Regions from separate parts of the Nocardia sp. NPDC004278 genome, predicted to be linked through region 1. Evidence: predicted binding sites of a transcription regulator. Region 1 holds the regulator's gene; the other holds the start of a gene.

What was found. Region 1 encodes HspR, which represses chaperone genes until heat shock. Its sites were predicted from a motif close to ANNTGAGTNNNNNNNACTCANNT; they were not measured.
Region 2: a site for HspR is predicted at 3,014-3,036, ahead of clpB (ATP-dependent chaperone ClpB). Genes of this name have one in related genera too.

The regions. Positions count from the first base shown of each region.
Region 1 covers NZ_JBSGEQ010000042.1:967-7,432, forward strand. Annotated here, with positions in the region: gene ACWEO2_RS37840 (globin domain-containing protein) at 1-407, opposite strand, end outside; gene ACWEO2_RS37845 (heat shock protein transcriptional repressor HspR) at 1,071-1,472, opposite strand; gene dnaJ (molecular chaperone DnaJ) at 1,472-2,635, opposite strand; gene grpE (nucleotide exchange factor GrpE) at 2,660-3,343, opposite strand; gene dnaK (molecular chaperone DnaK) at 3,340-5,190, opposite strand; gene ACWEO2_RS37865 (FAD-binding oxidoreductase) at 5,769-6,466, shown strand, end outside.
Region 2 covers NZ_JBSGEQ010000008.1:435-6,900, reverse strand. Annotated here, with positions in the region: gene clpB (ATP-dependent chaperone ClpB) at 354-2,912, opposite strand; gene ACWEO2_RS14310 (NADP-dependent oxidoreductase) at 3,213-4,148, shown strand; gene ACWEO2_RS14305 (FAD-binding oxidoreductase) at 4,707-5,864, shown strand; gene ACWEO2_RS14300 (FAD-binding oxidoreductase) at 5,873-6,466, shown strand, end outside.

The DNA of each region.
Region 1 (6,466 bases):
GCGCCGATCATGGTGTCGCCGATGATCTTCAGGCCCTCATCCCACGCCCGGTCGACCTCGTCGGTCCACATCTCGGCGCCCGCGAAGATCCGCATCGCGGACTTCAGCGAGGTGGCCACGGCGGTGTAGTGCGCGGCCTGTACACCGTACTTGCGGTGATCCCGCCCGAGTTGGGCGAGGAATGGCAATAGTTTGTCCGGCTCCTCGAGCCGATCCAGCGCATAGGAGATGGCCTTGACCAATCGGTCACGCTGCGCGTCCATGGCCGCCGGAAAAAAGTCCCTTGCGGCGGGGTAGTTGGTGAAAAGGATTGCGTAGAACGAACTGGCTAGTTTGGCGGGGCCGCCCTCCTCCGCAGCAACCGCCTTGAACGTTGTTCTGATCAAAGCGACCGTCCGCGAATCCATTTGTGTCACAACCCCTTTTTGCGCTCGAACACAATCCGTGGCCGACAAGTGAGGTGCTGCGGGACACTCGACAGCAGCCAATGCGAACGAGTGTAGGCGAGGTTTGCCAGCTACGGAATCAGTCGGATAAACATCAAGCATGTAATTCGGTTGAAACGGCGGTCAACACCACGAAAACCCTTGAAAACAAACCGAAAGAACGAACACGGCGGCGAAATCCGTCACATAACTGCCGGTTTCGCACGGCCCGTTTTGCAAGATTCATCCCATTGCGCCTCCGAGAGCGATTCCTCGGCAATCCGCGCGCCGCAACCGCTTACCCGGCTCGGGCAAACGCCGCGCATCCCGCCGACTTGGCGACCGACGAAATCGCACGGGCGATCCGGCGAATAGTTTGCTGAAATACCGCCCGCAGCAAACTTCACAGGTCGGCACATCATCGGCAACCCCATCGGTGGCGAGCCGACGCCGCGCAGCCACGAACCACCTGCCGGATGCCGAAATCCGAAGTCAGGAGTTTGCTCGAGTACTGCCAGCAGTTATTCGCCGCGGCAGCGGTTACGGCGTTGCCGCATAACGCATTTACCCATCGGCGAAATGACAACGGCTCCGAGCTCGGTTGTGTACCGAATCCCGGAGCCGTTGCTTTTGCCGAAACGCCTTTCAGCGCCGATTGCGCGGCTTCCACACCACCAGTGCGGTACTGCGTTGCGGCGGCGCGAGATCGGGGCGGTACCCCGCGCGCAGCCGATCCAGCTCGGCCGACATTTCGGCGACCCGCTGTTGCAGTTCCTCGACCTGATTGGTGAGTTCGATGATGCGCTTGATGCCCGCCAGGTTGACGCCCTCGTCCTGGGACAGCCGCTGCACCTCGCGCAGCAGCTCGACGTCCCGTGCCGAATAACGTCGACCGCCACCCGAAGTCCGTTGCGGCGTAACCAGTCCCAGGCGGTCATACGTGCGCAGTGTCTGCGCGTGCATACCCGCCAGCTGGGCCGCGACCGAGATCATGAAGAACTCGGCCCGCGCGGACCCACCGGATGCCTGCTTCGGATTATCGGACATCACGCACCTGCCCATCCTGCACGCGGATCGAACCCGCTGGTCTTCTCCGCCTCCGCGAACCGCTTGAGCGCCTCGGTGGCATTGTCGTCCAGCTTCTGCGGCACGGCCACCTTGACGGTGACGAGCAGATCGCCCGCCCCGCCGGCGGGGCCGCGCTTGGGCACGCCACGGCCACGCACCCGCAGGATGCGGCCGTCCGCGGTGCCGGGCGGCACCTTGACGCCGACGCGCCCTTCCAGCGTGGGCACGGAAACCGTTGTGCCCAGCACCAATTCACTGTAACTGACCGGCAGCACCAGGGTCAGGTCATCGCCATTGCGGCCGAAGACCTTGTCCTGGCTGACGTGCACGGTCACATAGAGGTCACCCGAGGGCGCACCACGCAGCCCGGCCTCACCCTGTCCGGCCAGCCGGATCTTCTGCCCGTCGCTGACACCGGGCGGAATCCGCACCGTGATGGTGCGCGTCCGATTCTGGATGCCGCTGCCGTGGCAGTCGACGCACGGGTCATCGATGATCGAGCCGGTACCACGGCATTCGTCGCACGGCTCGCTGAAGCCGAACGCACCCTGGTTGCGGCTGATCACGCCGTTGCCATTGCATACGGGACAGACTCGCGGACTGGTTCCCGGCTTGGCGCCGCTGCCGTGACAGGTGGTACACGGCGACGGACTGGTCATCCGCAGCGGAACGGTGACGCCCTGCGCGGCCTCGCGGAACCCGAGGGTCGTCTCGGTCTCCACATCCGCACCGCGGCGCGGGCGGCTCGAGGTTCGCGTGCCGCCCCGGTTGAACAGCCCACCCAGCAGGTCACCGAGGCCACCGTCGCCCGCATTCGCCTGGCCGAAGATGTCGCCGATATTGAAGTCCTGCGAGAAGCCGCCGCCCGTACCGGGAGTGAAGCCACCGCGCCCGTATCCGCCACCCGCGAACAGCTTTCGGGTGTCGTCGTACTCCTTGCGCTTGGCCGGATCCGACAGCACGGCATGGGCCTCACTGACGGTCTTGAACCGCTCCTCGGCCTTGGTATCGCCGGGGTTGGCATCCGGATGCAAGTCACGAGCGAGTTTGCGATACGCCTTCTTGATCTCGTCCTGCGAGGCGCTGGAGGAGACACCCAGCTCCTTGTAGAAGTCCTTTTCGATCCACTCCCGTTGACTCACCGGGCATCTCCTCCTCTCGGGTTCTTATTGGTTGTTCGCATTGGCATCATCGGATGCCTCTTCTTCGACCAGATCGGCCACGCCATCGGTTACCCCGACGAGCGCGTGCCGAAGCACCCGATCGCCGAACCGATAGCCCTTGCGCATAACTACACCGATCACCGGGTCGTGTCCGTCGCCCTCGTGCTGCACGGCCTCGTGCAGGGTCGGGTCGAAGGGCTCGCCCTCGGTACCGAATTCCTGCAGACCCTGCTTGTGCAGCGCATCGGCGAGCTTGTCCGCGACCGACTTGAGCGGTCCGGTTTCGAGGTCGCCGTGGGCGCGCGCACGATCGAGATCGTCGAGGACACCGAGCAATTCGGAGACCACGGCGGCCTTGGCCGCCTCGATGGTCGCCTGTCGGTCCCGCTCGACCCGCCGCCGGTAGTTGGCGTATTCGGCGGTCAGCCGCTGCAGATCGGCGGTGCGCTCGGCCAGCTCCTTGGTGATGGTCTCGGCCAGGACGTCGGCGCCCACATCGTTACCGAGGAGGGGTTCGGTGCCGTTCCCGGCTTCCGGGCCGGGCCCGGCGGCGGGCTCTGCCGCCGCCGGTTCCCGAACCTCACCTGTCTGTGCCGACTGGTCGCTCCGCTGGCTCCGCTCCTGCGGATCGATTCCACGATTGTCGACGAAGGTGATCGGCTCCTGTTCGGAGTTTCCCTGTGTCACTTCTTCTCCGTGTCGACCGGCTCGTCCACAACTTCGGCGTCCACAACCTGATCGTCACCAGCCGAGGAGCTGGCGGCGCCATTGCCGGAGGCAGCGGACTCGGCCGCCGACGCCTCGTAGATGGCCTGGCCCAGCGCCTGCGATTCGGTCGCGAGCTTCTCCACCGCGGACTTCACCGCGGCGATATCGGTGCCCTTGAGCGCCTCGTTCGCCTCGGCGATGGCCGCCTCGACCTTGGTCTTGACGTCCGCCGGGACCTTGTCCTCGTTCTCCTTGATGAACTTCTCGGTCTGGTGCACCAGCGACTCGGCCTGGTTGCGGGTCTCGGCCTCCTCGCGGCGGGCCTTGTCCTCGGCAGCGTGCGCCTCGGCGTCCTTGACCATCCGGTCGATCTCCTCCTTGGACAGGCCGGAGCCGTCCTGGATCTTGATCGTGTTCTCCTTGCCGGTGCCCTTGTCCTTCGCGGTCACGTGCACGATGCCGTTGGCGTCGATATCGAAGGTGACCTCGATCTGCGGCACGCCGCGCGGGGCCGGGGGGATACCGGTCAGCTCGAAGGAGCCGAGCAGCTTGTTGTGCGAAGCGATCTCGCGCTCACCCTGGAACACCTGGATCTGCACCGACGGCTGGTTGTCGTCGGCGGTGGTGAAGGTCTCCGAACGCTTGGTCGGAATGGTGGTGTTGCGCTCGATGAGCTTGGTCATCACGCCACCCTTGGTCTCGATGCCCAGCGACAGCGGGGTCACATCGAGCAGCAGGACGTCCTTGACCTCACCCTTGAGCACACCGGCCTGCAGGGCGGCGCCGACGGCGACGACCTCGTCCGGGTTCACGCCCTTGTTGGGCTCCTTGCCGCCGGTCAGCTCGCGGACCAGATCGCTCACCGCGGGCATACGGGTGGAACCACCGACGAGCACGACATGGTCGATATCGGCCACGTTGATGCCCGCGTCCTTGATCACGGACTGGAACGGCGCACGGGTGCGGTCGAGCAGGTCCGAGGTGATCTTCTGGAATTCGGCGCGGGTCAGCTGCTCGTCGAGGAAGAGCGGGTTCTTGTCCGCGTCGACGGTGATGTAGGGCAGGTTGATCGAGGTGCTCTGGCTCGAGCTGAGCTCGATCTTGGCCTTCTCAGCCGCCTCACGCAGGCGCTGCATGGCCATCTTGTCCTTGGTCAGGTCGATGCCCGCGCTGGCCTTGAACTTGTCGACCAGCCAGGTCACGACGCGCTCGTCCCAGTCGTCACCACCGAGGTGGTTGTCGCCGGAGGTGGCGCGGACCTCGACGACGCCCTCGCCGATTTCCAGCAGCGAGACGTCGAAGGTGCCGCCACCGAGGTCGAAGACCAGGATGGTCTGTTCCTTATCGCCCTTGTCCAGGCCGTACGCGAGCGCGGCCGCGGTGGGCTCGTTGACGATGCGCAGCACGTTCAGACCGGCGATCTGACCGGCCTCCTTGGTGGCCTGACGCTGCGAGTCCTCGAAGTACGCGGGCACGGTGATGACCGCGTCGGTGATCTCTTCGCCCAGGTAGGCCTCGGCGTCGCGCTTCAGCTTCATCAGCACGCGCGCGCTGATCTCCTGTGCGGTGTATTTCTTGTCGTCGATGTCCACCGACCAGTCGGTGCCGATGTGCCGCTTGACCGAGCGGATGGTGCGGTCGACGTTGGTGACCGCCTGGTTCTTGGCGGGCTGGCCGACCAGAACCTCTCCGTTCTTGGCGAACGCGACGATCGAGGGGGTAGTGCGCGATCCTTCAGAGTTCGCGACGACGACCGGCTCGCCGCCTTCGAGAACGGCGACGACCGAGTTCGTGGTCCCGAGGTCGATTCCGACCGCACGAGCCATGGTTGTTCCTCCTAGTTGACGTAACTACTTCTGTCGGTGCTGGGTAATCGCGGGTTTCGGGCAATCTGCCCGCCCGGCGACATCCGTGTTCGGCTGCCGCGAGACCTCGCCCCAAGCACCTCACGGAGCACGGTCCCAGCAACGCTGAGCGTGGTCGACTCAATCCTGCACCCGATTACGGCCGGGAGTCAACTCAAACTTGAGCCGAACCCACTCAACGTTGTCGAACGGCTCAACCGGCGTCCTGCGCGATCTATTCCCGGACCGCTCGGCAGGGCACTGTCCGCCATTCTCGCCAGCCGGATGGGCGCAGGCCAGGAACGTGCACCAGTTGTGACCAACCCCGATCCAGATCCCGACGAATCCCCCTGCCCTCGGCTTATCGGACCCCCGCCTATCGCGCTCGTCACCGTCGCCGCCTGTGCACGGAAGGCGCCGGTCCGGTCGAGCCGGTCACCCGCCTCCGCATTTCGGTGGCGCTGTCGGCCCGGGATATCGCAGGTGCTTGCCCGGCGATCGGTGCTCCACGAGGATGGCGGGCGGTGGTGCGGCCGATCGGACCGCCGAGAGGAGTGGTCGTGGCGACGAGGACGCGGTCGTGGTGGGGCTGGGGCAATGTCGAGGATGCGGTCGTCGGCGCGGAGTTGGACGCCCTGACGGCGCGGGTCGCGGCAATGCTGCCGGGGGCGGATCTCACACCACACGAACCGCCATCGGTCGAATCGCTCGGGCTGCCCGAACCGCGGATGACCGCGCCGGATTCGCTCGTCGAACTGGTATCGGCGGATCCGGCCGATCGCGCGGCACACGCACACGGTCAGGCATTTCGCGATGTGGTGCGCAATCTGCTCGGTGATGTGCGCAATGCGCCGGATCTGGTCGTTCGGCCGCGCGGCGAAGACGATGTCGTCGACATTCTGGACTGGGCGGCCGGGGCGAATATCGCGGTAATTCCGTTCGGCGGCGGGACGTCGGTGGTCGGCGGGGTGGAGCCGCGATTATCGAGTACGTCATCGACCGATTCGGCCGGCACGAACCGCGATTCCGACCGGGCGGCAGGCGAATACGCCGGGGCGATCAGCCTGGACCTGAGCGCTCTCGATCGCGTGTTGGAAATAGATCGGACCAGCCGGGCCGCGCGCATACAGGCCGGAGTGTTCGGGCCGGCATTGGAGGATCAGCTGCGCGGCGCGGATCTGACACTGCGGCATTTTCCGCAGTCGTTCGAATTCTCGACCCTCGGTGGCTGGCTGGCCACCAGGGCCGGTGGGCATTT
Region 2 (6,466 bases), on a different contig from region 1:
CGTCCGAGCAGTCGAGACTCGCGCCTTCGGCGCATGCGCTTCGACTACTCGGACGCGAGACGGGCCGCGAACGGTCGCTCGTAAGACTCGCTCCGTGGTAGTTACGGAAGCGGCCGGGCTGCGGACTGATCGCGAACCGGGCTGCGGGATAGCACGCAATTCGGTACCGATGGCCGAGATTCATGGCCGCGGTACAGGTGCTTCGACGACTCGACCGAGTCGCTGGCCCGGCCTTCGCGCGGGTTCGAGATGGCCGCGGGCGTCGCTCGCATGACTCGCTCTGCCGTGGATACAACGGCGGCCCGGTCGCGATTGATCGCGAGCCGGGCCGCGCGAGTGGGCGGGCGGTTGGGTCAGCCGCGGCCGACTATCAGGCCCTCGCCGTTCGGGGTCACGTTGACCGCGACGGTGTCGCCGTCGGTGACCTCACCGGCGAGCAGTTCCTTGGCGAGGGTGTCGCCGATGGACTGCTGGATCAGGCGGCGCAGCGGGCGGGCGCCGTAGACCGGGTCGTAGCCGCGCACCGCGAGCCAGAACCGGGCCGAATCGCTGACGTCCAGCTTCAGCCTGCGCTGCGACAGCCGCTTCTGTAGCTGGTCGAGCTGGATGTCGACGATGGATTCCAGCTGCTCCTCGTCGAGGGCGTGGAACATGACCACATCGTCGAGGCGGTTCAGGAATTCCGGTTTGAAGGCCGCGCGGACCGCGTTCATGACGAAGTCCCGATCGCCACCCGCACCCAGATTCGAGGTCAGGATGAGGATGGTGTTGCGGAAGTCCACCGTGCGGCCCTGGCCGTCGGTCAGGCGACCCTCGTCGAGTACGGCGAGCAGGATGTCGAAGACATCCGGATGCGCCTTCTCGATCTCGTCGAACAGCACCACGGTGTACGGCCTGCGCCGCACCGCCTCGGTCAGCTGACCGCCCTGGTCGTAACCGACGTAGCCGGGCGGGGCGCCGACCAGCCGCGCGACGGAGTGCTTTTCGCTGTACTCGCTCATATCGATGCGGACCATGGCGCGTTCGTCGTCGAACAGGAAGTCCGCCAACGCCTTTGCCAGCTCGGTCTTACCGACACCGGTCGGGCCGACGAACATGAACGAACCCGTCGGCCGGTTCGGATCCGCGACTCCGGCTCGGGCCCGGCGCACCGCATCGGAGACCGCCTGCACCGCCTCGGCCTGGCCGACGACGCGCTTGCCCAACTCCTGCTCCATCCGCAGCAGCTTCTGGGTTTCGCCCTCCATCATGCGGCCGACCGGAATACCGGTCCAGGACGAGACCACCTCGGCGATATCGTCGGGGCCGACCTCCTCCTTGAGCATCACCTCGCCGTCACCGGCTGTCGCAGAGGCCTTTTCGGCCTCGGCGAGCTGCTTCTCCAGTGCCGGGATCCGCCCGTAACGCAGTTCGGCGGCCTTGCCGAGATCACCATCGCGTTCGGCGCGCTCGGATTCACCGCGCAGCGATTCCAACTCCTCCTTGAGGACTCGGACCTGATCGATGGCACTCTTCTCGTTCTGCCAGCGGGTCATCAGCTGGTTGAGCTTCTCGCGGTCGTCGGCGAGTTCCTGGCGCAACTTGTCCAAACGCTGTTTGGAGGCCGCATCGGTCTCCTTCTCCAGCGCGACCTCTTCGATCTCGAGGCGACGCACTGCGCGCTCGACCTCGTCGATTTCCACTGGGCGCGAATCGATTTCCATGCGCAGCCGCGACGCCGACTCATCGACCAGGTCGATCGCCTTATCCGGTAGGAACCGGGAGGTGATGTAGCGGTCGCTGAGGGTGGCCGCGGCCACCAGCGCGGAGTCGGTGATGCGCACACCGTGGTGCACCTCGTAGCGCTCCTTGATGCCGCGCAGAATGCCGATGGTGTCCTCCACCGACGGTTCGCCGACCAGCACCTGCTGGAAGCGGCGCTCCAGGGCGGCGTCCTTCTCGATGAACTTGCGATACTCCTCCAGCGTGGTGGCACCGACCAGGCGCAGTTCACCGCGGGCGAGCATCGGCTTGATCATATTGCCGGCGTCCATGGCGGATTCGCCGGTCGCGCCGGCGCCGACAATGGTGTGCAGCTCATCGATGAAGGTAATGATCTGCCCCGCACTGCTTTTGATCTCCTCGAGTACGGCCTTGAGCCGCTCCTCGAATTCACCCCGGTACTTCGCGCCGGCCACCATCGCACCGAGGTCGAGCGAGACAACGGACTTGCCGCGCAACGACTCCGGCACATCACCGGCCACGATGCGCTGGGCCAAACCCTCGACGATGGCGGTCTTGCCGACGCCCGGCTCGCCGATGAGCACCGGGTTGTTCTTGGTGCGACGGCTCAAAACCTGTACGACACGGCGGATTTCGGTATCGCGGCCGATGACCGGGTCGAGTTTGCCGGAGCGGGCGGCCGCGGTGAGGTCGGTCGAATACTTCTCCAGCGCTTGGTAGCTGCCCTCCGGATCCGGACTGGTCACCCGCGCGCTGCCGCGCACCGCGGTGAACGCCTCACGCAGCGCGTCGGGGGTCGCGCCGTATTTCTTCAGCAGCATGGTTACATCCGAATCGCCCTCGGCCAGGCCGACCAGGACGTGTTCGGTCGAGACGTATTCGTCGCCGAGTTCGGTGGCCAGGCGCTGGGCGGCGGTGATCGCGGCCAGTGCCTCCCGGCCGAGCTGCGGTGTCGTGGTCGCACCGGTTGCGCGCGGCAGCCGGTCGACAATGTCGCGCGCCTCGTGTCGAACCGTCGCCGGATCCACCGCGACGGCCTTGAGCAACGGGGCGGCGATGCCATCGGTTTGATCCAGCAACGCCACCAGCAAGTGCGCCGGACGAATCTCCGGATTGCCCGCGGCCGAGGCGGCCTGCAGGGCGGCGGTCAGGGCCGCCTGGGTCTTGGTGGTGGGATTGAACGAGTCCACAAGTCACCTTCCTACTAGTCGATGCGCGGTGTCGAGTTCGCCGGAATCCACGCGGTTCCACCGCGCGGCTCGCACCGCTTCGCACCGTTCAACGTCCGAAAGGTTGAGTCTGTTCCGCTCAACTTTAGTTTTTTGAACGAACCGCACCGATTCGCCCGACACCTGAACAGACTCGTGATGAACGCTACGCCGCGACACTGCCGAATGGCATCAATCACAGGGTCTATGGCATAAGGATGCCTACGATGGCCTTTGCCCTGGTTTATGCACCACAATCCAGCCCAACCCGAGGAGCGATGGATGCGCGCGATCGTGGTACGAAGCTTCGGAGCAACACCCGAATTGGCCGAAATGCCGATGCCCGAGCCGAGCGTGGGCGCGGTGCGAGTGCAACTGGAGGCGGCGGGCGTCAACCCCTTCGACCAGAAGATGGCCAATGGCATTCTGGACGGCAAGCTGCCGCACGATTTCCCGATGATCCTCGGTGTCGACGGCGCGGGCACGGTGTCCTCGATCGGCCCCGGCGTCACCGGATTCGCCGTCGGCGACCGTGTCGTCGGCAAATTCCTGGTCCCGCCCGTCGGCCACGGCAGTTTCGCGGAGTATGCGGTACTGCCCGAGAACGCCACACTGGTTCGGATCCCGGACCGGGTCCCGACCGTGGCGGCCGCGGCCCTACCGACCGCGGGCGTCACCGCCCAGGACATCGTGGACGCCAGCAAGATCGAACCGGGTCAGACGGTGTTGATCATCGGCGCGACCGGCGGTGTCGGCTCGTTCCTGGTGCAGTTGGCGAATATGGCGGGTGCGCACGTCATCGCGACCGCCCGCGGCGCGGCCGCCGACCAGGTGACCCGGCTGGGCGCGGCCGAGACCGTCGACTACACCCGGGGCCCGATCGCGGAGCAGATCGCCGCCGCACATCCCGGCGGGGTCGACGTGCTCTTCGACCTGGTCAGCCCGCCCGAAACGCTGGCCGAGCTGACCGCGCTGGTCCGCGACGGCGGCACCGTCTACTCCACCATCTGGGCCGCCGACGAGCAGGCGCTGCGCAACCGCGGGATCAATGGCGGCAATATCGAATCCTCCGGCCGCGCACCGGAATTGACGCGCCTGCTCGAGCGCGTCGCGGAGGGCGATGTGGTGGTGCCGATCGACGCCACCGTCCCGCTGGCCTCGGCCGCCGCGGTCATCGGCGCCGCCGGGGCGCGCGGCAAGACCGTGCTAGCCATCTGAAACGTCGGAATGTCGGCGTGCGCACCCGCGACAAGCCATCCCGTCCACCGAATTCGGCCTCTTCCTGATTCCGGAGGCCGATAACCTCCAGCCGGAAGCCGCCGCCGCGGCGCAGCGCGACCCGCGCCATCCGCCGGGTCTACAACCTCTCCGGCACCATCACCGATGACGGCACCGACCACGGCTTTCTGGAGGGGCCCGAGCGCTGGGTAGACGACCTGTCCGCCCTGCACCGCGACCAGCGCATCGACGCATTCATCTGCTGGCCGACCGAGGGCGACCCCGTCGAACAGGTGCACCGCTACGCCGAATCGGTCGCCCCGGCGGTGCGCGCCAACGTGGCGAGTTGACCCAGCGGTAACCCGCCTGCCAGGCTGTTCGCCTATCCTGCATGTCAGGCCCACAGCAGACCCGATTTGCCCACGGATTACCGTTGGCGCGGGCGTGATCGGCCATACCCACACGACCACGGGACTTTCAGGGATACTTGACGGCGGAGGACCGCCGGTTACGGACATGTCCCTGGGCAGCACATAGAGGGAAAGGAAGCTCCACCTCGTGGATGCGCGTTCGGCAGCGCTGGTCCGCGCCAACTTCCGCTCGGTGATCGAATCGCCGAACGGACCCGAGCGGTTGGTCAGTGCGTTCTATGGTCATCTGTTCGCAGAGAAGCCAGAGTTGCGGGAGTTGTTCCCGCCCGCGATGGAGATGCAGGCCAAGCGCCTGGTGACCGCCATCCATTTCGTACTCGACAATCTCGAGGACTGGGGACGGGCGCAGAAGTTCCTGGAGCAGCTGGCGCGCGATCACCGCAAATTCGGTGTCATCGCCGCGCACTACGATATCGCCGGGCGGGCACTGCTGGCCGCGTTTCGGGTGTTCAACGGGCCGATGTGGAATCGCGCGCTCGAGGAGGGCTGGCGCGATATCACCATACTGATCTCCGCATCCATGGCCATCGGCGCCAACTCCGACAAGTCGCAGCCGTATTGGGAGGCGACCGTCGTCGGCCATCGCCGGGTGCTCGAGGATCTGGCCATCGTGCGGCTGCAATCCGATAGTCCGATCCCGTATCAGGCCGGGCAGTATGTGCCGATCTCGCTGCCGCAGCGGCCGAAGATGTGGCGCTACCTATCGCCCGCCATTCCCGCGAATCCGTATGGCGAGATCGAATTCCATGTTCGCAAGATCCGCGGCGGCTGGGTGAGCCCGGCCATTGTCAATGAGACCAGGGTCGGCGACCGTTGGATGATCGCGGGTCCGCTCGGCGGCCTGCACATCGATCGCGAAAGCGGCCGCGATGTGCTGCTGATCGGCGCGGGCACCGGCATCGCCCCGCTGCGCGCACAACTGATCGAGATGGGCCAGCGCGGTATCAACCCGCGCGTGCATTTCTTCATCGGCGGGCGCTACCCCTGCGATCTGTACGACGTCGAGAACATGTGGCAGCTCTCGCAGAGCAATCCCTGGCTGACCGTGGTCCCGGTGTGCGAACAGAAGACCAACCCGTGGTGGTATCCGCATCCGCCGCAGGAAGAGCCGTACGGCATGCACCGCCGCCTGATCGGAAATCTGGGCGCGGTGGTGGCCAGCTTCGGTTCCTGGGCCGACCGCCAGATCCAGATCTCCGGGTCGGCCCGCATGATCGCCGATACCCGCCGTGCCCTCATGGCGGTCGGCACCCCAGAGTGGGCAATCAGCTCAGATCCCGTGTGAGAGAAGCAATGACAATAGATCCGAGCTCGCTCGGCAATGGTTCCGCGCCCGAATGGAAGGCGACGGTGGTCGGTCACCATCGGCTGCGCCACGATGTCGCGGTGATCCGCTTGATCGGCGAGTACGTCCCGTTCCTCGCGGGGCAGTCCGTCGAGGTCCGGGTGCCGCAGCATCCCGGCATGCGCCGCAGATTCTCCCCTGCGCTGCCGCCGTCGCTGGACGGCAAGTTGGAGTTCCATGTGCGCACGGTGCCCGGCGGCTGGTGCAGCGGCAGCATCGTCACCGATACCAAACCCGGCGACGAATGGCAGATCGGCGCTCCCCTTGGCACTTTCAATGTCGACCCGTACGGCGATGAGGTGGTGATGATCGCGGGCGGCACCGGCCTGGCCCCGATGCGCGCCCAGATCCTCGAACTCGCCCGACACGAGGATCCGCCGCCCACCTATCTGTTCACCGGCGGCCGCTCCCCGCGCGATCTGTACGCCGACGACATGCTGTTCCTGCTGGCGAACGAGTTGCCCTGGCTCACTGTGATTCCCGTCATCGAGAGCCCGGAGGACCCGGGTTGGGTCGACGAGTGGTACGAGCATTCGCGGGTG